Regions from separate parts of the Streptomyces sp. NPDC029014 genome, predicted to be linked through region 1. Evidence: riboswitches for the same ligand, from Rfam matches in the RefSeq annotation. Region 1 holds a riboswitch; the other holds the start of a gene.

Region 1 (3,386 bases):
GACCTCGGTGAGCAGCCGGACCCGGTTGGGGAGGCTGCCGCCCCAGCCGTCGGTGCGCCGGTTGACCAGCGGGGAGAGGAACTGGCTGAGGAGGTAGCCGTGGGCGGCGTGGATCTGCACGCCGTGGAAGCCGGCCTCCCGGGCCCGCCGGGCGGTGACCGCGAAGCGGTGCACGGTGGCCAGGATCTCGGCCTCGGTCATCGCGGTGGGGCGGGCGAACCGCTTGGTGTGCCTGCCGAGGCTCACCCCGACCTCGGACGGCGCCCAGGCGGTGCCGGGCATCTCCGCTCCCACCTGCCGGCCGGGGTGGTTGATCTGCATCCAGACCTGACCGCCGCCCGACGAGGCCGCCCGGGCCCAGCGGCGGAAGGGGCCGAGCGGGGCGTGCGCGTCGAGGACGATCGTCCCGGGGGCGGTCAGGGCCCGGCGGTCCACCATCACGTTCCCGGTGATCAGCAGTCCGGCGCCGCCCTGCGCCCACCGGCGGTACAGGTGCTCGATGCGCCCGTCGGGCAGCTGGCCGGGCCCGGCGAGGCTCTCCTCCATCGCGGCCTTCGCCAGTCGGTTCGGCAGTCGACCGCCGTGGGGCAGGTCGAGTGGCGTGAAGAGGTCCATCTGCGCTCCCCCCGGACCGCGTGTGGCACGTGTCATCCGTATCCGGCCGACAAGATACCGCCACCTGTCCGAGAAGCGTCAGTCCCCTGCCGGCCGGGACGGCGGCGGCCGGCGGCGGTGGCGGTGGCCGCGAACGCGCGGCGCCCCGGAGCGCCCCGGGCGGGGCGGCCCGGGGCGCTCGGGACGTTCGGGATGCGCGAGGAGGTGCCGGTCAGAGGTCGGCGAGGGCGAGGCCGGCCTGCGCGGCGGCCGCCTGCACGGTCTGCTCCAGCAGTACGGCGATGGTCATCGGGCCGACGCCGCCGGGGACCGGGGTGATCAGCGAGGCGCGGGCGGCGGCGGACTCGAAGTGGACGTCGCCGACGTTGCCCTCGTTGTATCCGGCGTCCAGGACCACGGCGCCCGGCTTGATGTCCTCGCCGCGGATGAACTCGGCCTTGCCGACGGCGGCGACCAGGACGTCGGCCTGGCGGACGATCGACGACAGGTCCTGGGTGCGGGAGTGGCAGTAGGTGACGGTGGCGTTCTGCTCCAGCAGCAGCATGCCGGCGGGCTTGCCGAGGATGGCGCTGCGGCCGACGACCACGGCGTGCTTGCCGGTGAGGTCGACGTCGTACGCGGCCAGCAGGCGCATGATGCCGCCGGGGGTGCAGGAGACGAAGCCCGGCAGGCCGAAGCCCATGGCGGCGAAGGAGTGCATGGTGACGCCGTCGACGTCCTTGCCCGGGGCGATGGCCTCGAAGGCGGCGCGCTCGTCGATGTGGTGCGGGACCGGGTGCTGGAGCAGGATGCCGCTGATCTCGGGGTCCTCGGAAAGGCCGGTGATCACGGCGACCAGTTCCTCGGTGGTGGTCTGCGCGGGCAGCTCCACGTGGCGGGAGGTGATGCCGGCCTTGGCGCAGCGGTTCTGCTTCATCCGTACGTAGGTGACGGAGGCCGGGTCCTCGCCGACCAGGACGGTCGCGAGGCAGGGCGCCTTCCCGGTGCGCTCCGTGACGGCGGCGGCGTGCGCGGCGGTCTGCTCGGTGATGCGGCGGGCGAGGGCGGTGCCGTCCATGAGGCGGGCGGTGGCAGTCGTCATAGGGGTCTCCTGGGCGTCGCTGCGGATCGCGGTTCGCCCAGGCGCGCGGCAGTCGGCGTACGCGCGGTACGCCGGACGCACGACGGGTGTGCCGTACGCCGGGCCGCTCCCCGGTGGTGATCCACCCGAACGCCAGTCACGGCCCGCGTCCACTGTAGTCGACGGGCCCGGGCGGCCTGAGGGGGCCCGCTGCGGGGCCGGGGACCCGGGCAAACCGGTGGATCACCGGCGCCGACCCTGGAACGATGTGGGACATGACACGCACATTCGATCATCTGGTGGCGGAGGCCGAGTCCGTCTCCGTGGAGGGGTGGGACTTCTCCTGGCTCGACGGCCGGGCCACCGAGCAGCGGCCCTCCTGGGGCTACCAGCGCCTGCTGGGCGAGCGGCTCGCCCGGGTCGGCTCCGCGCTCGACGTCCAGACCGGCGGGGGCGAGGTGCTCGCCGGGGCGGGGCCGCTGCCGCCGCTGACGGCGGCGACCGAGTCCTGGCCGCCGAACATCGACAGGGCCACCCGGCTGCTGCACCCGCTGGGCGCGGTGGTGGTCGCGGACGCCGACGAGCCACCGCTGCCGTTCGGGGACGAAGCGTTCGAGCTGGTGTGCAGCCGGCACCCGGTGACCATCTGGTGGGAGGAGATCGCGCGGGTGCTGCGCCCGGGCGGCACGTACTTCTCGCAGCAGGTCGGGCCGTCGAGCGTCTTCGAGCTCGTCGAGTACTTCCTCGGGCCGCAGCCGGAGGAGGTCCGGCGGGCCCGGCACCCCGACGACGCGGTCGCCGACGCCACGAAGGCGGGGCTGGAGGTCGTCGACCTGCGCTCCGAGCGGCTGCGGACGGAGTTCCACGACATCGGGGCGGTGATCTACTTCCTGCGGAAGGTGATCTGGATGGTTCCGGGTTTCACGATCGCCCACTACCGTGACCGCCTGCAGGAGCTGCACGAGGAGATCGAGCGGAACGGCTCTTTCGTGGCGCATACCGCTCGATTCCTCATCGAAGCCCGCAAACCGGACTGAGTCGAGGGCCGGTGTCGGGGACGCGGGCGCGCGGACGGATTTCCGGCCGATCGGTTGCGCGTCCACAGCGTGGCGCAGGTCACTCAATTCAGCGCGTAACGAATCGACTCGGGCATGCGATGAACCGACAGGTGTCCTCGCGCGGCCCCGGAATACAGACCCCCTCACGGTCTGTTTCCCGAGTCCGCGCGATGATGTCCGCCCACTCCTTATCTGTTCGCAACGAGAGGCTTCTTGTGTCGCTCAGCCCGTCCCGTACGTTCCCTCCGGAGATCGCCGATTCCGAGGCCCTGGTCGCGCTCGTCGAGCGCGGCCGCGAGCAGGGTCACATCAACGGTGACGATGTGCGCCAGGCCTTCGAGGCCGGCCGCATCCCGGTGGACCAGTGGAAGCGGGTCCTGCGCAGCCTGAACCAGGTCCTGGACGAGGAGGGTGTCGCCCTCCACGTCAGCGCGGCCCCCGCCACCAAGGCTGCCGCCAAGAAGCCCCGCAAGGCTGCCGCCGCCCCGGCCCGCACCGTGACCAAGAAGGTCGCCGCGCCGCGTCCGATCGGCGCGCGCAGCAAGGCCGCGACCGCTGCTGCTGCCGCCGCCGCTGCGGCGCAGGCCGCTGCCTCGGCCGCCACCGTCCCGGCCGCGGCAATATCCGCCACGTCGGCCGCCGCACCGCAGGCC
Region 2 (3,386 bases), on a different contig from region 1:
CCGCAGAGGCGTGGGAGGACGTCCGGGGCGCCGCCGATCCCGGGCTGCGGGCGGCCCTGGACGCGTTCCTGGGCGCGCTGGTCTGGTCGGGGCCCGATCCCGGGACCGACGCCGAGCACGTGGACCCCGGGCTGTTCCCCTCCCTCGCCCCGCTGTGGCGGTCGGGGCCGCTCATCGCCCGCGGGCCGGACGCGGTGGCCCGGCTGGGCCGCGACTGGCGGGAGGCCGCGATGGCCCTGCCGAGCCTGCGCGAGCCGTACGCGCGCCACGCCGCGGGCCCGGGACGGTGGATCGCGGACTTCGAGGACTTCACCCGGCTGCTGTCGGGCTGGGCCGAGGTGGTCGGGGAGGCCGGGCGGCGCCGGTGGGGGCTGGTCGGGCTGCCGCTCTGACGGCTCCCGCCCGGGCGCGCCCCCGTACGCCGTTCCTCTCCGCCGGCGGACCCTCCGGCGGGCCGGCGCGGCACACCACCGCGGCCGGGCCCGCCGGGGTGGTCGTCAGCCGGCGGCGAGGACCGCGCGCAGCTGGTCCAGGCCCCAGTCCAGGTCCTCCTTGCTGATCACCAGCGGCGGGGCGATGCGGATCGTGGCGCCGTGCGTGTCCTTGACCAGGACGCCCCGTTCCATCAGCCGCTGCGAGACCTCCCGGCCCGTGCCGTGGCCGGGCTCGATGTCCACGCCGGCCCACAGGCCGCGGCCGCGTACGGCGGTCACTGCGCCCCCGCCGACCAGCAGGTTCAGCTCCCGGTGCAGGTGGTCGCCGAGTTCGGTGGCGCGCTGCTGGTACTCGCCGGTCCGCAGCATCGCGATGACCTCCAGGGCGACCGCGCAGGCGAGCGGGTTCCCGCCGAAGGTGGAGCCGTGCTCGCCGGGCTTGAAGACGCCGAGCACGTCCCGGTCGGCGACGACGGCCGAGACCGGCACCACGCCGCCGCCCAGCGCCTTGCCGAGGACGTAGACGTCCGGCACGACCTCCTCGTGGTCGCAGGCGAAGGTGCGGCCCGTGCGGCCCAGCCCGGACTGGATCTCGTCCGCCATGAACAGCACGTTCCGCTCGCGCGTGAGCTCCCGTACGCCCTGCAGGTAGCCGGCCGGCGGCACCAGCACCCCCGCCTCGCCCTGGATCGGTTCCAGCAGCACGGCCACCGTGTTGGAGGTGATGGCGTGGGCGAGGGCGGTGAGGTCCCCGTACGGGACGATCTCGAACCCCGGCGTGTACGGCCCGAAGTGGTCGCGGGCCTCGTGGTCGGTGGAGAAGCTCACGATGGTCGTCGTCCGGCCGTGGAAGTTGTCGGACGCCACCACGATCTTGGCGTGGCCGTCGGGTACGCCCTTGACCTCGTACCCCCACTTCCGGGCGGTCTTCACCGCCGTCTCCACGGCCTCCGCGCCCGTGTTCATCGGCAGCACCATCTCCTTGCCGCACAGTTCGGTGAGGGCGGTGCAGAAGTCGGCGAACCGGTCGTGGTGGAAGGCCCGCGAGGTCAGCGTGACCCGCTCCAGCTGCGCCCGTGCCGCGTCGAGCAGACGGCGGTTGCCGTGGCCGAAGTTGAGCGCCGAGTAGCCCGCGAGCATGTCGAGGTAGCGCCGGCCCTCCACATCGGTCATCCACGCACCCTCCGCGGTCGCCACGACCACGGGCAACGGGTGGTAGTTGTGCGCACTGTGGGCCTCGGCGGCGGCGATGCTCTCTGCAGTGGTCGACACGGGGTCTCCGATCGTCGTCAGCGGGCGGGGAGGGGTGACACGGTGGTGTCCCCTTGTATACGGCTATACGTCGCTCGTATACCGGACGCGGAAACCTTTCCGGTGGCGTGCCCGCTAAGGTGGGCGGTACGCACGGCGACTGGCGCACGGAGAACGAACTCCGGGGGAGTCGTGCGCGCACGACCGCATACAGGGCCGCTCGCCTGGGCCTCGCGGGGACGAGAACCGACATCGACCCCGGAGGAGCCGCCGTGACCGCGCACCGCCACCCCGCCCTGACCGCGACCGATCCCGAACTCGCGTCCTTCGTCGCCGCCGAGGAGCAGCTCCAGGCGCAGACGCTCCGTCTGATCCCCAGTGAGAACTACGTGTCGGCCGCGGTGCTCGAAGCCTCCGGCACCGTCCTGCAGAACAAGTACAGCGAGGGCTACCCGGGCCGCCGCTACTACGAGGGCCAGCAGAACATCGACCGGATCGAGGCGTTGGCCGTCGAGCGGGCCAAGGGCCTGTTCGGCGTCGACCACGCCAACGTCCAGCCGTACTCCGGCTCGCCCGCGAACCTGGCCGTGTACCTGGCCTTCGCGCAGCCCGGCGACACGGTGATGGGCATGGCCCTGCCGATGGGCGGCCACCTGACGCACGGCTGGGGCGTCTCGGCGACGGGCAGCTGGTTCCGCGGCGTGCAGTACGGGGTCACCGCGGAGACCGGGCTGATCGACTACGACGCCGTGCGCGACCTCGCGCTGGCCGAACGCCCGAAGATCATCTTCTGTGGTGGCACCGCCCTGCCCCGCACGATCGACTTCGAGGCCTTCGCCTCCATCGCCAAGGAGGCGGGCTCGGTCCTCGTCGCCGACGTCGCCCACATCGCGGGCCTGATCGCGGGCGGGGCCCACCCCTCCCCGGCGGGCCACGTCGACGTCATCTCCACGACCACCCACAAGACCCTGCGCGGGCCGCGCGGCGCGATGCTGATGTGCCGCGAGGAGCACGCCAAGGCCATCGACAAGGCCGTCTTCCCCGGCCTCCAGGGCGGCCCGCACAACCAGACGACGGCGGGCATCGCGGTGGCCCTGCACGAGGCGGCGCAGCCGTCGTTCACCGCGTACGCGCACGCGGTCGTGGCCAACGCGAAGGCGCTGGCCGCGGCGTTGCTGGAGCGCGGCTTCGACCTGGTGTCGGGCGGTACCGACAACCACCTGATCCTGATCGACCTGACCCGCAAGGAGGTTCCGGGCAAGGTCGCGGCGAAGGCGCTGGACCGGGCGGGCGTCGTCGTGAACTACAACACGGTGCCGTTCGACCCGCGCAAGCCGTTCGACCCGTCCGGGATCCGGATCGGTACGCCGTCGCTGACCTCGCGCGGTCTGACCACGGAGCACATGCCGCAGGTCGCCGACTGGATCGCGCGGGCCGTGGCTGCCGCCGCGGGCGGCGACGAGGTGGCTCTGGCCGCGATCCGGGCCGAGGTCGCCGACCTCATGGCCGCGCACCCGGCGCCGGGCCTGCCGCTGTCCTGACACCGCCCCGGCTCCCCGTCGTCCCGACCCCGCGGGCCGGCTTCCCGGGGGCTCGGCCCCCGGACCCCCGCACCTCGAACGCGGCGCGGCCGGAAGCGGTCGCTCGGCCGGGGCGGGATCCGGCCGCCCGGCTACCGCCCGGTACGTGGACGGGGGCCGG

Evidence for each region. Region 1 has a riboswitch for ZMP and ZTP ahead of ACZ4VL_RS09810 (bifunctional 5,10-methylenetetrahydrofolate dehydrogenase/5,10-methenyltetrahydrofolate cyclohydrolase). Riboswitches for the same ligand answer to the same signal wherever they lie in the genome.
Region 2: linked by a shared signal. The riboswitch ahead of ACZ4VL_RS18885 (serine hydroxymethyltransferase) and the one ahead of ACZ4VL_RS09810 (bifunctional 5,10-methylenetetrahydrofolate dehydrogenase/5,10-methenyltetrahydrofolate cyclohydrolase) in region 1 are both predicted to bind ZMP and ZTP.

The regions. Positions count from the first base shown of each region.
Region 1 is NZ_JBVHVT010000013.1:84,996-88,381, forward strand. It holds gene ACZ4VL_RS09805 (NADH:flavin oxidoreductase/NADH oxidase family protein) at 1-615, opposite strand, end outside; gene ACZ4VL_RS09810 (bifunctional 5,10-methylenetetrahydrofolate dehydrogenase/5,10-methenyltetrahydrofolate cyclohydrolase) at 827-1,696, opposite strand; ZMP/ZTP riboswitch at 1,760-1,846, opposite strand; gene ACZ4VL_RS09815 (class I SAM-dependent methyltransferase) at 1,951-2,712, shown strand; gene ACZ4VL_RS09820 (RNA polymerase sigma factor) at 2,907-3,386, shown strand, end outside.
Region 2 is NZ_JBVHVT010000031.1:60,365-63,750, reverse strand. It holds gene ACZ4VL_RS18895 (hypothetical protein) at 1-392, shown strand, start outside; gene rocD (ornithine--oxo-acid transaminase) at 498-1,706, opposite strand; ZMP/ZTP riboswitch at 1,832-1,922, shown strand; gene ACZ4VL_RS18885 (serine hydroxymethyltransferase) at 1,958-3,226, shown strand.